Regions from separate parts of the Paenibacillus sp. DS2015 genome, predicted to be linked through region 3. Evidence: predicted binding sites of a transcription regulator. Region 3 holds the regulator's gene; each other region holds the start of a gene.
What was found. Region 3 encodes Rex, which represses fermentation and respiration genes when NADH is low (regulators of the CRP and FNR family bind a similar motif). Its sites were predicted from a motif close to TTGTGAAATATTTCACAA; they were not measured.
Positions count from the first base shown of each region.

Region 1: the regulator Rex is predicted to act here: its motif matches at 3,519-3,536, upstream of nadA (quinolinate synthase NadA).
Region 2: the regulator Rex is predicted to act here: its motif matches at 3,866-3,883, upstream of J2T13_RS16480 (cytochrome ubiquinol oxidase subunit I).

Region 1 covers NZ_JBNPWS010000030.1:45,061-51,308, reverse strand. Annotated here, with positions in the region: gene nadC (carboxylating nicotinate-nucleotide diphosphorylase) at 1-656, opposite strand, end outside; gene nadB (L-aspartate oxidase) at 646-2,262, opposite strand; gene nadA (quinolinate synthase NadA) at 2,303-3,241, opposite strand; gene ftsH (ATP-dependent zinc metalloprotease FtsH) at 3,657-5,714, opposite strand; gene hpt (hypoxanthine phosphoribosyltransferase) at 5,825-6,248, opposite strand, start outside.
Region 2 covers NZ_JBNPWS010000019.1:27,207-33,454, forward strand. Annotated here, with positions in the region: gene J2T13_RS16460 (ABC transporter ATP-binding protein) at 1-156, shown strand, start outside; gene J2T13_RS16465 (hypothetical protein) at 160-1,803, shown strand; gene J2T13_RS16470 (hypothetical protein) at 1,862-2,344, shown strand; gene J2T13_RS16475 (methyl-accepting chemotaxis protein) at 2,492-3,523, opposite strand; gene J2T13_RS16480 (cytochrome ubiquinol oxidase subunit I) at 3,996-5,396, shown strand; gene cydB (cytochrome d ubiquinol oxidase subunit II) at 5,383-6,248, shown strand, end outside.
Region 3 covers NZ_JBNPWS010000033.1:30,934-37,181, forward strand. Annotated here, with positions in the region: gene J2T13_RS21615 (AAA family ATPase) at 1-649, opposite strand, end outside; gene J2T13_RS21620 (hypothetical protein) at 642-1,184, opposite strand; gene J2T13_RS21625 (DUF5590 domain-containing protein) at 1,457-1,969, opposite strand; gene J2T13_RS21630 (amidohydrolase) at 2,006-3,313, opposite strand; gene J2T13_RS21635 (redox-sensing transcriptional repressor Rex) at 3,282-3,953, opposite strand; gene dinG (ATP-dependent DNA helicase DinG) at 3,993-6,248, opposite strand, start outside.

The DNA of each region.
Region 1 (6,248 bases), on a different contig from region 3:
TCTAACATAATGATGTCGACGCCTGCTTCTAAGGCTTCATTCACCTGATCCAGGTTCTCTGTCTCCACTTCAATGGTCATAGTATGTGGAATATGGTCACGCGCACGACTAACCGCCTGAGATATGCCACCAGCACCTTTAATATGGTTATCCTTAATCATAACCGCATCATATAGTCCAAAACGGTGATTAGCCCCGCCACCAACACGTACAGCATACTTCTCAAGCATGCGATGTCCTGGTGTTGTCTTACGTGTATCTACAAGTCGAACTGGAAGACCCTGTAATGCATCAACGTAGCTACGTGTCTTCGTAGCTATCCCAGACAGACGTTGCAGCAAATTAAGTGCTAATCTCTCACCTGTTAGAATTTGGTGCGTACTTCCTTCGATCTCAGCTAACACTGTACCTTTCTGAACCTCTTGCCCCTCTTCTACGTAAGCAATAAAAACCAGAGAAGGGTCGACCACTTCAAAGACCCGTTTCGCTACTGGAATCCCTGCTATAATACCCGCCTCTTTGGCATGAATAATCCCTTTAGATTGATGACCTTCTGGTATGGTAGAGAGCGTTGTTACATCCCCTGAACCCACATCTTCCTTTAGCCAAAATTGTATTGATTCCACTAAATTCTCATTATATCCACTAAACATCATCACTGACTTCCTCCACTATTTCATGCCCGCGCAACTGTAATAGATGTTTGCGCCAAGCGATATCATCACGCTTAGGGTAATCTTCTCGGTAATGAGCACCACGACTTTCCTTACGTGCTAAAGCTGCAGTTGTAATAAGCAATGAACAGGTCAGCATGTTCGCGAATTCAAATTCTTCTTTTCTAAACAATGCTGATTGAAAAATAGGCAGTTGCCGATTAAGTTCTTCCAATCCCTTCGTTAATTGGATATGATCTCGACGGAGTCCAGCATAACGAACCATGACCTTCTGCAGTTTCAATCTCCGCTCAACGATGGCTTGCGTAGGAATGTCATTACGTTTATAGTCTACCACGAGTGCGCTTGTTGACCAATCGAGTGGGGGCAATTCCTGAATTCTTTTCACAATCCGGCGTCCGAACACAATCGCTTCAGATAAGGAATTACTGGCCAAACGATTAGCACCATGCACTCCCGTAGAAGATACTTCTCCACATGCGAACAGCCTCGATACACTACTCTCTCCATTATAGTCGGTCTGAATCCCACCCATCATATAATGTGCAGCTGGAGCCACTGGAATCCAGTCTGTCGTTATATCTAAACCATAGACCATGCAAGTCTCATGGATATTCGGAAACCGATGTTTGACCATATCCGCGGGTTCATGCGTAATATCCAAGTAAACAAATGTAGACTTCGTAGCTTCCATCTCACTTACAATGGCACGGGCCACAATATCTCTTGGGGCAAGCTCTAATAGCTCGTGATATTTCTCCATGAACCGCTCACCTTTAATATTGCGTAATGTAGCACCTTCTCCGCGTACAGCCTCAGATATTAAGAACCTTGGCGCACCCGGGTAACATAGCGCTGTTGGATGGAATTGAATAAACTCCATATCCCGAATATGAGCTCCTGCCCGGTAACCAATAGCGATACCATCTGCGGTAGCGACCTCAGGATTAGTCGTGTAACGATACAATTGTCCCGCCCCGCCCGAGCATATAATCGTAGCACTTCCTTGAACGAATACCCGCTGGCCTTCTGGACCCTGTACAAGCACACCAACACATACCCCTTGATCTGTAATTACATCGATAACAAAATGATTATCCCAGACTTCAATGTTATCTTGTGCTATAACTTTCTCGGACAATGCACGAACGATCTCAAAACCCGTTGCATCTCCGTTAGCATGCAATATACGCCTATGACTATGCGCCCCCTCTTGGGTTAGCGCGAGTTCCCCGTTCTCCTCATCAAATGCGGTTCCTAATCGAATCAATTCTCTGACGCCATGAGGCCCTTCATTAACCAGTATATCGACTGAGGTAGAAGAACAAAGACCGGCCCCCGCCAGCAGTGTATCTTGCCGATGGTAGACCGGTGAATCCTCCTCAGAGGTAACAGCGGCAATGCCCCCTTGCGCATAGCGAGTATTACTCTCCATAAGGGATTTCTTCGTAATCATAATGACATTTCTATCTTTACCTGCCTTGATCGCCGTGAACAATCCTGCGATACCTGATCCAACTACGATTACATCTGTCTTCACTATTGGCAGAGACGCGAGATCAAAATCTACTAAATATTGTGGAGTCATGACCATTCTTCACCTGTCTTATGAGAAAGAGTAGCGCATGCTACTGGACTTGTAACATGCGCTCTAGGGAAATTCTAGCTTTATCGGCAACAGCAGGAGGTACATAGATTTGTGGCTTCATTGTCTCCAAGCATTTTACCAGTTTTTTAAGATTATTTACTTTCATATTAGGACATACTAGAAACTTAGTCGCGAAGTGGAATGTTGTATCTGGACTATCTAGTCTAAGTTGAAAGCCGGTACCGTCCTCAGTGCCTACGATAAATTCTTTAGCGTCAGATTTCTTACAATACTCAAGAATAGCCGTAGTACTTCCTACGAAATCACCCAATTCAACGACTTCTGGGCGACATTCCGGATGAACTACAAATGGGGCGTTTGGATATTTAGCTCTCATTTCATATACATCTTTTACGGTTAACATATCGTGAGTATTGCAATACCCTTCCCAAATAATCATTTTCTTGTCTGTATGTTGTTGTACATAATGTCCTAAATTCTTATCGGGAACCCATATAATCTCATCTGAATCAACAGATTGAATAACTCTCACAGCATTAGCTGAGGTACAACAAATATCCGTCTCTGCTTTGATCTCTGCAGATGAGTTAATATAAGTTACGACTTTAGCATTCGGATGCTCTGCTTTAAGCTTACGAAGACCCTCTACATTGACCATATCTGCCATGGGACAGCCTGCACGTTCATCCGGTATAAGTACGGTTTTATTTGGGGCTAGTATCTTAGCACTCTCACCCATGAAATGAACGCCACAGAATACGATGACATCTGCATCTGTCTGCGCTGCTTTCTGTGCTAACAAGAATGAATCTCCTCTGAAATCAGCCACTTCTTGAATCTCATCTCGTTGATAATAATGAGCCAGAATAATAGCATTACGTTCCTTCTTGAGTTGCATAAGTCGTTCACGCAGTTCCCTATTCTGTTCTGCCTTGCGCTCTAGTGCGAGTGCTTCCACTACCCCTCAACCCCTTTATTTATTTATGTCCGTAGATTTTATAATTACGGTCCAGCTAAGTCACTAAGTCAGTTATTCTACTTCCTGTACTATGCAATAAAATGCACTAAGTATCCCATAATCGTTTATCAACTAATTTACACAACGTTCACCAGTCTGTCAATCAATTGACAAGTCCTTAAACAGCTTAAAAAGAACATCGCACGATTGTTATTATAAATATACACTAGGGGAATAAACCTTTAGAACCACTTATATCCCTCTTTACCGATAAGTAATGTGAAATATTGCACCTCCAGATAAGGATTTATGACTTTAACGTCAATCATCAAATAGCCATCGTTTACCGAAAAATAAATAAATCCGAAAACACAAATGTGTTTTCGGATTTATTATTACGCTACAGCATCATTATTTATTTGGACTCTGGAGGAATTCCACCTTCATTGCCTGAGTTACTATTGTCATCATCATCAGATGAACCCGGAGTGGTATTCGGAATATCTCCTACTGGGGTAGGTTCTGTTCCATCATTCTGAGATTGAATACGTACAGTTACATCACCGATAGTATCGATGATCGGTGCACCATTCACCTCAGCAATATCATCCGTTGATCCCTCAGATTTGCTCTCTTCATCTAGATAACCCTGTTCGATCAATTGTTTAATCTGATCCATTTCCAGTGTTTCCACTTCTAACAGTGTATTCGCAATAAGATGCATTTCCTTAGAATGCTTGATCAATAGATCTTTACAGCGTTCATAACAATAGTTGGTGAAGTTCTGCATTTCCTGATCAATCTCATATGCAATAGAATCACTGTAATTTTGCTCATGTCCGATATCACGACCCAAGAATACTTGACCTTGAGTGGATCCGAATTGCATCGGTCCGAGCTTATCGCTCATTCCGTATTCCATGATCATACTGCGTACAATCCCTGTTGCCTGTTGGAAGTCACTATATGCGCCTGTTCCAATTTCTCCGATAAATACTTCCTCAGCCACACGTCCGCCAAGTAGACCGGTTACTTTATCTAACAGTTCATTCTTAGTCACTAACATGCGGTCTTCCTTAGGAAGCATAATAACATAACCACCCGCACGGCCACGAGGAACAATAGTAACTTTATGAACGACATCTGCATGCTCCAAGAAGTAACCCGCAATCGTATGACCCGCTTCATGATAAGCCACAATGCGTTTCTCGCGATCACTAATAACACGACTACGCTTCTCAGTACCTACCATGACCCGATCAATCGCTTCATCCACTTCACTCATGGAAATATCACGACGATTACGACGCGCAGCAATCAAGGCAGATTCATTCAATAGGTTCTCAAGATCTGCACCCGTAAATCCAATAGTACGCTTCGCTATAACATCCAATCGTACATCTTTGGTTAATGGTTTGTTACGAGCATGAACCTTCAGTACCGCTTCGCGGCCCTTAACATCTGGGCGATCCACTGTAATTTGGCGGTCAAAGCGACCTGGACGTAATAATGCTGGATCCAAAATATCTGCACGGTTGGTTGCGGCAACGATGATAATTCCTTCGTTACCTCCAAATCCATCCATCTCAACAAGTAGCTGATTAAGTGTTTGTTCACGTTCGTCATGTCCGCCACCAAGCCCAGCGCCACGTTGACGTCCTACGGCATCAATTTCATCAATGAAAATGATACATGGAGCACTCTTCTTAGCATTCTCAAACAAATCACGTACGCGGGAAGCACCAACACCGACAAACATTTCCACGAAGTCAGAACCGGAAATGCTGAAGAAAGGAACTCCCGCTTCCCCCGCAACTGCTTTAGCTAAGAGAGTCTTACCTGTTCCTGGAGGACCTACAAGAAGGACACCCTTAGGAATACGTGCACCTACAGCTGCAAACTTACGAGGATCTTTCAAGAACTCAACAATTTCTACAAGTTCCTGTTTCTCTTCATCTGCTCCTGCTACATCCTCAAAGGTAACCTTTTTCTTCTCTTCGCTATATACTCTAGCTCGGCTCTTACCAAAGTTCATAACTTTGCCGCCGCCACCCTGAGATTGATTAAACAAGAAGAAGAAGATCACGAACATAAGAATCAAGGGAATGAAAGAAGACAGCAATGTTAACCAAATGCTCTGTCCTTTCATCGGTACAATATCTAAATTAAACTTGTTTACCTCACTCGACTGTACAATTTCATCTAAGGCAATATCAGTAGCAGGAATATAAGTTGAGAAATCCTTCGATTTCACATCAGCTGGTTCAGTCCTATATTGACCCGTCACAAGATAGGCATACCCGTCAAATTGAGCCTCTATAGTCTCAATGTTATTAGCCTTAAGCTGTTGACGTAGTTGGTCATATCTAGGATTATCAGCAGTTTCACCGCTACCACCGATGAATTGTACAATGCCCACCACGACTAAAAAAAGTATTAAATAAAAACCAGAATTCCGGATGAACCGATTCATCCCCTACCTCCTCTCGAAACACTTAAGTTATTTTACCATAGCCTATTGGGCTATCTCAATAGAGACCCTTATGTGTTAACATAAAAAACTATGGGTCAGGATTTCTAACACTAGTTACTGTATATTTCCGGCTTCAAAATCCCAATGTAGGGTAGATTCCGGTAATGCTCAGCATAATCAAGACCATAACCAACAACGAAAGCATCGGGTAGAACAAACCCTGTAAAATCAGCCTCCAAGGCTACAGTGCGACCTGCCGGTTTATCAAATAAGGTAACCACACAAGTAGATTTAGCTTTACGATTCTGTAATAGCTCGATTAAGTAGCTGAGTGTAAGCCCACTATCAATAATATCTTCAACGATTAAGACATCTCGACCTTCTACAGAAACATCTAAATCTTTGATGATTTTGACAACACCTGAAGATTTAGTGGATGCACCATAACTAGATACAGCCATAAAATCAAGCTCCATTGGTACTGTCATACTTTTAACCAAATCTGCCATGAAAATAAACGCGCCCTTTAATACG
Region 2 (6,248 bases), on a different contig from region 3:
CTGAATGATGGGCAAATCATTGCCGACGGAAGCTTCCACCAGCTACAGGAGAAATCGAAGGAAGGGTCACTAGAGCAAATATTTAATGAATTAACTGGCTTTCATGATCATAAAGAGAAGGCTGAACAATTCGTATCTATCGTTCAAGAGGTGTAATCAATGAAGGATTTCACAACATTGAAGATGTTAGATCGCTTTCGTATCCTTTTTGAGAAATTAGGTATCGACTACGTCATTATGAGAAGAATACTACACATTAAACTGACGATGGATGGTCGGAGAGTCTCAACTGTCATGGCGAATTCAGGATCTCTGTCTAAGAATGAAGATAAGAATAAGTTCCTTCAATCATTGTGGTTATATATGATTATGGGCGTGATCGTATTGACGCCACTGGTGTTATTGGGGCAAGGTTTTATTTTTAAAATGAGTCTGGTATTTGGAATTCTTATGTTCATGATCATGACCTCGCTTATATCGGACTTCTCATCTGTGCTGCTTGATATACGTGATAAGAATATATTAGATTCTAAGCCTGTAAATTCACGAACCATTCATGCAGCGAAGATGATCCACATTTCCATCTACTTAATGTTTATTACAGGATCGCTCACACTGGTGCCATTAATCGCTGGATCGTTCAAGTTTGGGATTGGATTTTTCCTCCTGTTCTTAATAGAGATTATCCTCATGGATGTCTTTATAGTGGTCGTAACAGCTCTTTTCTATTTGTTCGTTCTTCGTTTCTTTAATGGTGAGAAGTTAAAGGATATGATCAATTATGTACAGATTGCTCTAACGCTTGTCATAACAATAGGTTACCAACTCATTTCGCGATTATTTAATGTTTTAGATTTTCAAATCGTATTTGAAGGGAACTGGTGGCAGTATTTTATCCCTCCACTTTGGTTCGCAGCTCCGTTTGAGATGTTGATTCAAGGGGATGTACGCGTAGCATTTATTCTATTCTCTTTGTTATCCGTGGTTGTGCCTATTGTGGCTATTATGATCTATGTGAGACTTATGCCGTCTTTTGAGCATTATCTACAGAAGTTGACGGATAGCAGTATACCTAAAAGTAGAAAATGGTTCAGTGGATGGGGCAATATTTCTCATATCATTTGTAAGAGTTCAGAAGAAAGATTATTCTTTCGATTTACATCTGACATGATGCGCAATGAACGTGATTTCAAGCTGAAGGTGTATCCTTCTTTAGGATTTTCTCTTATCTTTCCTTTTATCTTTCTTTTTAATGGTTTGCAAAGTGAAGGACTAGAGGGCATTTCCTCTGGAAGAATGTATCTTTTTATATATTTTATGGCTACACTGATACCCTCAACGTTAATGATGCTGAAATTTTCTGTGAATTACAAGGGAGCCTGGTTGTATCGAACGATGCCGTTCCAAGATGCAGCTGGCATCTTCAAAGGTAGCATTAAGGCATGCCTAGTTAAATTGATAATGCCGTTATTCGTTCTAGAGAGTATTGTGTTCCTTTGGATTTTTGGATTTCGTATCATACCCGACTTGCTTGCTATATCGTTAACTGTAGGGATCTACGTGCTTATTAGCTTTGCTGTATTAAGAAAGGCGCTACCTTTCTCTGAACCCTATCAGGCAACTCAAAGTAATGAGGGGCTAAAGGTATTCTTTCTAATCCTCGTTCTAGCGTTATTTGCCGGAATACACTTGTTATTCACTACGTTGAATTATGGGGTTTACATCTATATGATATTACTTATTATGGGTAATATTATAGGATGGAGAAAGGCTTTCACAACAATTCCTATTTCATCCTTTTGATTATCTGTTTCATAAGTAGTACATTAATAAGGGAGTAATTAAGGAGGTTTCTAGATTAATGTATTACGAAGACAACGAGAACCTATCCATCATGACGTACACACTCAACAGTGGCATTAAAGGAACTGTCCCTTTATCTAATAAGCAAATTCAGGAATGGTTAGAGAGTTACAAATCAAACACCAAGTTTATTACTGCTATTGGTAAGGAGTTTTTTGGACTAAATCCAGATTTGGTTGCAGATTTCAAGGTGCAGAATCGTTTCTCTAGCTATGTGGAGATGCTCAAACCGGTTTCTAGTGCAGATCAAGTTAGCACGGAAGAGCTGTCACAAGCCTATGAAGACAACATGGTATACTTTAAGGTCGACTGTAAATGCGGAACAACCTACACAACTTTTTCGCAATACTATACAACGAAGTGGTTCTGTTCTAAATGTAAGGAAATTGTATTCATGGATAAGAAAAAAGGGAAGGTTCCAACAGACAAAGGCGAGGCATGGTACATGACGAACAAGTACTTTGTAGAACGTGAGTCGTAATAAGTTGATATCCCTACAGACACTATACAAATAGACCACTACCCGAGGGTAGTGGTCTAATTTGCGTAACATAGAATGACAGCATGTGAGAAGTGATTGAATGATTATGAATACGATCGGACCCTTAATGGTCTAAAGACTCATATGTTATATCTTGAAACGTTCAATTAATGTATGAAGCTTATCAGACATAAGGGAGAGAAGCGAGGCTGAAGAATCGACTTCTCCAATTGAAGCGAGTTGCTGCTGGGAAGCTGCTGATACACCTTGGGCTCCGTTCAACGTCTGATTGGCAACTTCGACGAGTTCGAGTGTTGAGGAAGTAAGGTATTGAGAGTGATCAGATAGCTGATGGACAGCGTTAGCTATATATTCATTATGTGCTGTGATTTGGGAAGCGTTAGCTTCAATTTGCTCGAAGTAATGACCGGCATTTGTAACACTTTGGGCTCCCTCTGTCACTTGAATAACGGTTTCAGTCATTCTTTCACTGGTTAGTTCCATTAGTCTTAACGTCGTTAATACAACATTAGAAATATCTTCTGCCGATTGAGCTGAACTCTCGGAGAGTTTCCTCACTGAACTTGCTACTACGGCAAATCCCCTCCCCTCTTCTCCAGCTCTAGCAGCCTCTATTGCAGCGTTAAGTGAAAGTAATTTGGTTTCCTCAGAAATCTGACTAATGATACTTAGCATTTGCTTGATTTCATGCGAGTGATTTCTTAAATTCTCGATTGTAACCGATAATTCTTGAATGCTCCCACTCATATGCAGCATTTTATTTTTGGTTTCACTCATAGATGACTTGCCTGTTTGAGCATTCTGCAAGTTGTCTGCTGCGGAGACCAGCGCGTGCTCAGTGCTAACAGATATCTCTGATATGAACTGTGACATTTCGGTCATCTTGTGAGAGCTTGATTCTAAGCGCTCAAGTTGTTTCTCTGCGCCATCAGCCATCTCTAAGATGATAGATAAGGTTTGCTGGCCTGCTTCCTCGGTTTGTTTAGAGCTTGCAGATAATTGTTCAGAAGAAGATGCGACTTGGTGTGAAGTATCGTTGACCTCACAGATCAGGTTCTGGAGACTAGAGGTCATTTTGTTGAAATCTGCTGCAAGAGCCCCAATTTCATCACGGCCTTTGAAATGCAAAGGGGGTTGTGTTAAGTCACCTTCAGCAATGAGGTGGACGCTTGCTAAACAGGAAGGAGAGAGGCTTCACCAAGACGCGAATGATAAGGTAGACAGCTAACGAAGCCGCGAATGATAAGGTAGACAGCTAACGAAGCCGCGATAAATAAGATAGCTCCAATGGTAAAGGGGAGCATAAGAATTTCAATCCATCTTTTATAACCTCCGTTTTACCTAATGTGTTACTGTTTATCTTTTAGTTACGTAATTACGCGCAACTGCTAAAAATTATAACGGAAATGAGTCAGTGAGTGTCTGTATCTTATATCACTCTGATTTGAGATCTGGGGATCTGGTTATTATTAGGATGAACTGGTTGTAATTTTAAATATTGTGTGACAAACTTCACATTGGACCTTGTTTAGGTGGACGAGTGTGATAAATATCACATTCCCAATGAAGACGGTCTGACAGAATATAAAAAGATGTTATAAAATTATCAATAGAAAGAAGGATTAGAACCATGGATCCGGTTATGCTCTCTCGCATTCAATTTGCGTCGACAACGCTGTTCCACTTTATCTTTGTACCCTTGTCTATCGGATTAGCACTGTTGATCGCGATTATGGAGACAATGTATGTTATAAAAGGTAAAGAAGAGTACAAAAAGATGGCTAAATTCTGGGGGCACCTGTTCCTGATTAACTTTGCGGTTGGTGTGGTTACGGGGATATTGCAAGAATTTCAGTTCGGGATGAACTGGTCGGATTATTCTAGATTTGTAGGAGATGTGTTCGGGGCACCGCTTGCTGTCGAAGCATTGCTTGCATTTTTCTTGGAATCTACATTTCTCGGATTGTGGATTTTTGGATGGGACCGCTTATCGAAGAAACTTCACCTCATGTGTATATGGTTAGTTTCTATTGGGACAATTATGTCAGCTTTCTGGATTCTAGTCGCGAACTCGTTCATGCAAAGACCTGTAGGGTTTACCGTTAATAATGGGCGAGCGGAGATGAATGATTTCCTTGCATTGATTACGAACGGACAGGTATTATTGGAATTCCCGCATACGATTCTTGCGGCATTCATGACCGGAGCTTTTGTGGTTACAGGTGTCAGCGCATATAAAATATTGAAAAAGAAGGATGTTCAATTCTTCAAGAAATCTTTCATTATTGCTATTATAGTGGGAATGGTTTCATCTATAGGGGTTGCACTCGTTGGGCATAGCCAGGCGCAGTATCTAGTAGAGACTCAACCGATGAAGATGGCAGCTTCGGAAGCACTTTGGGAAACAAGCTCTGACCCAGCTCCTTGGACCGTTATAGCATCGATTGATCCGGAGAAGAAGGAGAATGGGGTAACCTTCAAGATTCCATATCTACTTAGTTTCTTGTCCTATAGTAAATTCTCGGGAGAAGTTATAGGGATGAATGAGCTTCAAGCTCAGTATGAAGAACAATATGGACCTGGGGATTATATCCCACCCGTACGTACGACTTTCTGGAGTTTCCGTATCATGGTTGCAGCGGGTTCGGCTCTTATTCTTCTGTCAATGTATGGAGTCTATTTAGTTGCTCGTAAGAAGCTAGATCAACCTAACAAATGGTTTATGCGTATCATGATATGGGCTATGTCATTACCATTTATCGCAAACTGGGCGGGATGGATTATGACTGAGATTGGTCGTCAACCTTGGACGGTTTTCGGATTGTTTAAGACTGAAGATAGCATTTCACCCAACGTTTCGGCAGGACAGATCTTATTCTCCTTAATTACATTCTCGCTGGCGTACACGATATTAGCATTTATATTGGTCTATTTATTTGTTCGTGTGATCAAAAAGGGGCCGAATCATTCGGATTCCATGGATGAACAATCTCACGACCCATTTGATAAGGAGGGTTATCATGTCTCTTAATGAGTTGTGGTTCTTGTTGATTGCTGTGCTATTTATTGGTTTCTTTTTCTTAGAGGGTTTTGATTTTGGAGTAGGGATGTCCACAACGGTTCTCGCCAAGAATGACACGGAGCGTCGTGTATTAATTAATTCTATAGGTCCGTTCTGGGATGCCAATGAAGTATGGCTCATTACAGCAGGGGGTGCGATGTTTGCAGCTTTCCCGCACTGGTATGCCACATTATTTAGTGGATTCTACACCGCCCTTGTATTTGTACTGCTCGCTTTGATAGGCCGTGGTGTGGCTTTTGAATTTAGAGGTAAAGTGAATTCAGAACGCTGGAAGAGAACTTGGGATATCGTTATTTTCTTCGGTAGCCTACTTCCGCCACTATTGTTCGGAGTTGTATTCGCTTGTCTGATTCAAGGGGTACCTATTGGCGAGGACATGAATATGAATGCTGGATTCTTTGATATTGTGAATGTGTATACCTTACTAGGCGGTATTACCGTTGTCGTTCTATGTTTGGTACATGGGTTATTGTTTACGACGTTAAGAACGCTTGGAAGCTTACAAGAACGCGCTCGTATTATGGCTAAGAGACTTCTTATCCCACTTGCAGTTCTAATTGTAGCTTTTGGAGTTATGACCTATTACGTAACAGATCTATTTGAAGTTCGGGGGACGATTCTGACCCTGATTGCTATTGTTGGAATGATCGTATACCTATTAGCTGGCTTCTTCATTGCTCGGAAGAAGGATGCTTGGGCTTTTGGAATGACAGGTGCTGTGATTGCTTTGTCCTTCGCTTCGATCTTTATTGGTTTGTTCCCACGAGTGATGATTAGTTCGATTAATGATGCTTTTAGTTT
Region 3 (6,248 bases):
TAAGAAGAATACGTGGACAATCGGAATTATATATACCGTCCATTTCCGTTAATAACTGATTTAAAGTCTGATCATATTCTCGCTGTTGCCCACCTTCACGTTTACCACCAATAACATCAATCTCATCTATGAAAATAACTGCGCTTTTCTTATTCTCTTTCGTTGCCTGATTACGGGCATCATGGAATAAGTCACGGATTCTTCCAGCACCAACTCCCACATACATCTCAACAAATTCACTACCTGATGCTGCTACAAACACAGAGTCCGTATATTGACTAGCTGCCTTTGCTAGCAAGGTTTTCCCTGTTCCTGGGGGCCCTGTAAGTAGAATCCCTTTCAATGGACGAATGCCAAATTTCTGAATTTCCTCATGTCGGATAAGAAAAGTGAGAGCCTCCATCAATTCTTCTTTGGGATGGTCCTGACCTCCAATTTCATCGAAGGTTAGTTTGCCTGGACCTTTCTTCTTCCGTTTCCGATCAGCAGATGCACCTACCGCAATCCCACCGCGCATCTTCATCAATGTCAGAACGCCTACTAACGCAACTACAAGGAGTACCGGAATAATATTCACGCCAATAAAGGCAAGGAAAATAAGAAGCACAGGTACGAAACCAATCAAAACTTCTTTAGTCCATCTAGGCATTGTTAAACACCTCCAATTTACCTGGATCACGAGGAAGAATAATGAATTTACTAGCTTTAGCATCTGTTGAACTAATCAAATTCACATACACATTTGTATCATCCATTTGGGTTGTCACTTTCACATCGCCTGAAGCCTGTGCCATTTCTTCTAGAGTCTTAGGGATATCTGTATAGCGTTTATTCTCCATAGCTTCAGCTACTGAAAACATCGCTTTCTCCCAGAACTCATTCAATATATCAGAGGAATAATCTACAACAACAAATTGAAGAGTACGGCTTCCAATCGATGACTTCCCTTCAGTCTTTAGTTGTTGAACAAGTCCTGGTAACTGCGTATTTGGTTTAATATCAAGTTTCAAAACAATCTTGTCATGCGTGATGTCCATTTGAGCGCTGTTAACTCCCTCATATTTGGTCACGATACTCTGTAAGGGACTTTGCAAAGTGATTTGCCGATAGAAAAACCATCCACCAAATAAAAGGGCACCAGAGAGGACGACAGTAATAATTATGGGTAATACACGTGGTTTCAACTAGTCATTCTCCTTTCATTTATAGACAGAAAACTTATTTTTATAAATAGATATATTATTCTTATACGAAATCGTATATCAATAATCTATGATAAAGTATATCACATCGTATATCAGATTTTGCAGGTAAAGTGTGGCTATATTTAAAATTTTATGTTTTATTATAGTCGTTATTGTCGAACCCAGTCGCATTCAGCGTTATCATTCCATCCATAAAAAACGACCGAGATTCCACGAAGGATATCTCGGTCATATTATTGTAAACCTCTTATTTATAGATTAGGTAAAGTATAGCGATCTCCTATGGGTGAACCATCTCTAAACTTATAAAAACGGTAATAGTAATGGTCCTTTTCAAAATAATACACTTGCCATACATATTCACCATAATACATTCCCGCTTGAATCCTGATTTCATCTATGCCCGGTAACTCACTTATGATCTTTGATCGGATTTGACCTTTGGATACGCCATTCTCTAATAACTCGCTGTGTACTGCATCCTGTTCCAAGGCGAGCTGATTATCTTCAGTGAATTGAACCCAGACCATAAGATCTCTCTGTTCGTTATCTTTACCTTCTATAACCCAAGAAATAGTGTCCCACACTGACTTCTGTGTATCCGTTACTTTTACTAGCTCTGTATTTTGTTTGGCAGCAGTGATCGCGAGCGCTTCCTGACTGTGTTGATCTTGAATGATATATATGTAATATCTATAAAGTCCAAACAATATCAGCAGAAAAATAACAACACCAAAAAAAAACCACTTTTTTTTGTTCTTCACTTGAACTTCCTTTCTCCGAGAGTGAGACCCCTGCTGTTAACGAGACAACAAGCCCTCGAATGCTAACTGTGCTTCACGACGAATGCGTTCTTCATCGAGCGTTAGACAAGCTCCGTGTTTCACAACCTGTTTACCATCAACCCATACATGTTCAACATCTTTAGCACTTGCTGAATATACAACATGAGAGATGAAGTCAGTATGAGGTAAGAAATGAGCTTGATCTGTATTTACAGCAATGAAGTCCGCTTTCATGCCAGGAGCAAGACTTCCTACACGGTCTAGGAATAGAGAATTAGCTCCATACACAGTACCCATACGTAGCGCCTCTGCCGCAGGAATGGCTGTTGGATCTCCCGAGATCCCTTTGTGTATTAATGCAGCTAGTCGCATTTCTTCAAACATATCTAAGTTGTTATTACTTGCCGCTCCATCGGTCCCTAAAGAAACAGTAACACCTGCTTTCAACAGATCTGTCACTCGTGCGATACCACTTGCGAGCTTCAAATTGCTACCTGGATTATGCGATACACCGACATTATTTTTAGCCAATATGTCAATTTCCTTATCGTTTAAGTGAACACCATGTGCTACCAAGGAAGGTCGTGTAAACATCCCTAACTTCTCTAAATGCTCCACGGGTCTGAGGCCATAATCATTCACATTCTGCTGGACTTCAGTCAACGTTTCAGACATATGCGTGTGCATAGGTAGATCTAAATCATGAGCCGCTTGTACAAATCTCTCAAAGAAAGCTGGAGGGCATGTATAAGGTGCATGTGGGGAAATCATCGTAGTGATCCTTCCATCTGCTTGCCCATTCCAATCCTTAGCGAAGGCAATGGCTTCTTTGATCTTTTCATTCTGAACTTCTTCAGAACATAGACCAATAACCCCCCTCATTAATACGGCTCTCATGCCAGAAGCTTCAACAACATTAGCCACTTGTCCCATATGGTCGTACATATCTAAGAAGGTTGTAGTCCCCCCCTTTAACATTTCCATGACAGACAAGGACGTTCCCCAATACACGTCTTCTGAAGTGAATTTCGCTTCCATTGGCCACATTTTTTCTTGAAGCCACACTTGAAGTGCTAGATCATCTCCATACCCTCTCAGTAATGACATTGCAGCGTGCCCATGCGTATTAACTAATCCAGGTAAAAAGAACAAATGAGTCCCATCAATCACGGGAATATCTTGTTCAACAGGGGGTGCTTGTTCTCCAATGTACGTAATGAGATCATCTTCAATAACCATATATCCTCGAATAACCGGTTGTACACTATTCGAAACAGCAAAGGTTCCGTTCTTAATGATCCACTTCGTCGGTGAGCTTGTCATCCATTTCTTCTTCCTTTCCGTTGTTCAAATAATAAGCTAGACTCAGCATATCTGTTGTAAAGTCAGCAGCATGAATCCGAATATAAGGAGGTGCTTTTAGAATTGTCGGTGCGAAATTCAATATCGCTTCGATGCCTGATTTAATCAGTTGGTCAGCTACGCTTTGTGCCTCATATGCCGGAACTGTAATGATCCCAATTCGAATGTTGTTATTAACAATTGTCGAATGAAGCTCTTCCATCGGTTGTACTTTTAATGTATTAATCTCTGTGCCTATTTTAGGTGTGTAAGAGTCAAACACAGCAATAATTTTCAAATTTTCTTTGAGATACGTATTGTAATTGGACAACGCTTGCCCCAAATTCCCGGCTCCCACCAATACCACATTTATTCGCTGATCAAGATTCAGAATATGGCGAATTTTCTCAATAAGATAAGCAACATCATATCCGATTCCTTTACGACCGAAATCACCGAAATAGGCTAAATCCTTACGGATTTGTGCAGGATTTAGTTCAAGCTTTTGACCCAATTCCTGCGAAGAGACAGTAGCAACTTCTCGGCTTTGAAGCTCCGACAGATACCTTAAATAGATAGGTAATCTGCGGACCACAGCTTCTGATATTTTCTCGGATTTCATTCTTGCTCCTCCTAATTATTGCTATAGAATCTCGCCGATTCAAGATGCCCCACCCTCATGTAGCCATTCAGATATCCGCGGAACCATCTGATTCATTGGCATGTGTTCCATTTTGGGGCCAGGTAGCGAGTACAGGAAATATTTACCGTAATAAGATTCTATAACGCGTGTATCATACACAATAACAATGCCTCGATCACTTGCTGTACGTACAAGTCTGCCAAACCCTTGCTTGAATCGAATCACCGCTTGAGGTACCGATAATTTCATGAAAGGATTCTTCTTCTGTTGTTGCAAAAGCTCACTTTTGGCCTCTACAAGTGGATGATTCGGCGGTTGAAATGGTAAGCGGACGATAGCAAGACAAGTCAACGCTTCCCCAGGTATATCTACACCTTCCCAGAAGCTACTCGTACCTAGCAACACAGAAGCACTACTATCTTGGAATCGGCGAATCAACTTACTTCGACTCCCTGTATCCACTCCCTGACCTAGGACAGTGATATCGCTAGTAGAGAGTGCTTGACGCAAGGGTTCGTGCACTTGACGAAGCATTCGATATGATGTAAATAATACGAGCATTCTACCCTTTGTCACCACGGCTGTATCTGCTAAAGATTTAACCAATGTATTTACGAAGAGCACATCGCCAATGCTCCCCTTCACACTCGGAAAGTCACGCGGAATCACGAGCAGTGCCTGGTCACGATAACGGAACGGCGAGGGTAATTGGACTGTCATTAATCGGTTAGTATCTGCCGCTTCCTGTAGGCCCAAGTTCTCGATCATATACTGAAATGACTTTTCAATCGAAAGTGTAGCAGATGTTAGTATAATACTTTTCTTCTTATCAAAGAATACTTCCTTTAACTGCTTACTCACATCTATAGGAACTGCGAACAATTGTAAGGACTTACTTCTGAAATGACCATTGGCTTCCATCCAATATACATTTCCTTCTTCTTTGAGTGACATGAAGAAGCGAAGATCCTCTTTCTCTGCATTCAGGTCCTTGAATAACCCACTGATATCTGTCACTAAGCTGTCTGAGTTGTACTCATCATGATCGTCTCTAAGTTCATTTATCATTTTCTCGCCTTTGCGAACCACATCGCTCAGGATCACATGTATCTGGTGCTCAAGCGCAGATAAGGCTTCCCAATCTTGTGGTTTCTTCGTAGGCTGTAGACGTAGAACGAACTGACCGGTATCTCCCGGTGCGGCATCACTACGTTCAGGCAGAAGGCTAAACAGCATATCACTAAGTCGATCCCAATGCTCCTTAACTTCAACCAAATCGCCACTTAATCTATCAATAAGTGAAGACCACTCAGAAGCCCGCTCATACCCTGAAGAGGAAATTTGCTGGCGTAAGGCAGGCAATTGCCCACTACGATTATCCTTGTACAGTCGTGTTAAGGTATGCACGATCGTGAAATATTTCATCTGAAGTCCCAGATGCTTACCAGCTACTTCTTCTAAGTGATGAGCCTCATCAATCACCAAATGTTCATACGCTGGTAATAGCTGATGCCCTGCCTTAATATCTGTAAAAAGCTTAGAATGATTCGTAATCACGACATCCGCAATTCCTGCCTCATGCTTCGCTCTATGATAGAAACATTTACGAAACCAAGGACAAGCACGACCTAAGCAAGATTCGGAATCACTGGCTACAGTTTCCCAGAAGTCGCCTCCTCGGCCACCTAAGTTCAGCTCCTCGTCGTCTCCTGTCAACGTCTGTGTTAACCATATTAACATTTGGGCAGCTATAAGCAGGTCTTCCTTGGGATTTGCAAAGTCCTTTTTATTTATTTTATGTTCAAATTTTCTCAAACACAAATAATGCTGTCTACCTTTAAATACAGCAGCCTTAAAAGGAAAAGGGACAACTTCTGTAAGTAAAGGAACATCACGTTCTCGAAGCTGATCCTGAAGATTAATGGTATGGGTGCTTACCATCACCTTTTGGTCGTTCTTGACACTCTGATATATGGCAGGAATCAAATAACCAAGTGATTTCCCCGTACCCGTTCCCGCTTCAATAATAAGATGTTTCTCGTTCTCTAAGGCAGTCATAACCTCACTGAACATAATGCTCTGTGATTCGCGCGCTTCGTACTGAGGCATAATTTCCCGCAAACGTTCTTCAATGCTAGCAAGATATTGTGGGAATTCCATCGTCCGTAATGGGTTATCTTCTAACTTATCACGTGGGGGTGCAATTTCATTCCAATCCTCCACAGCTAGTGCTAACTGGCGATAATAGGTTTGATTCTCAAGGTCCTGAGCCGG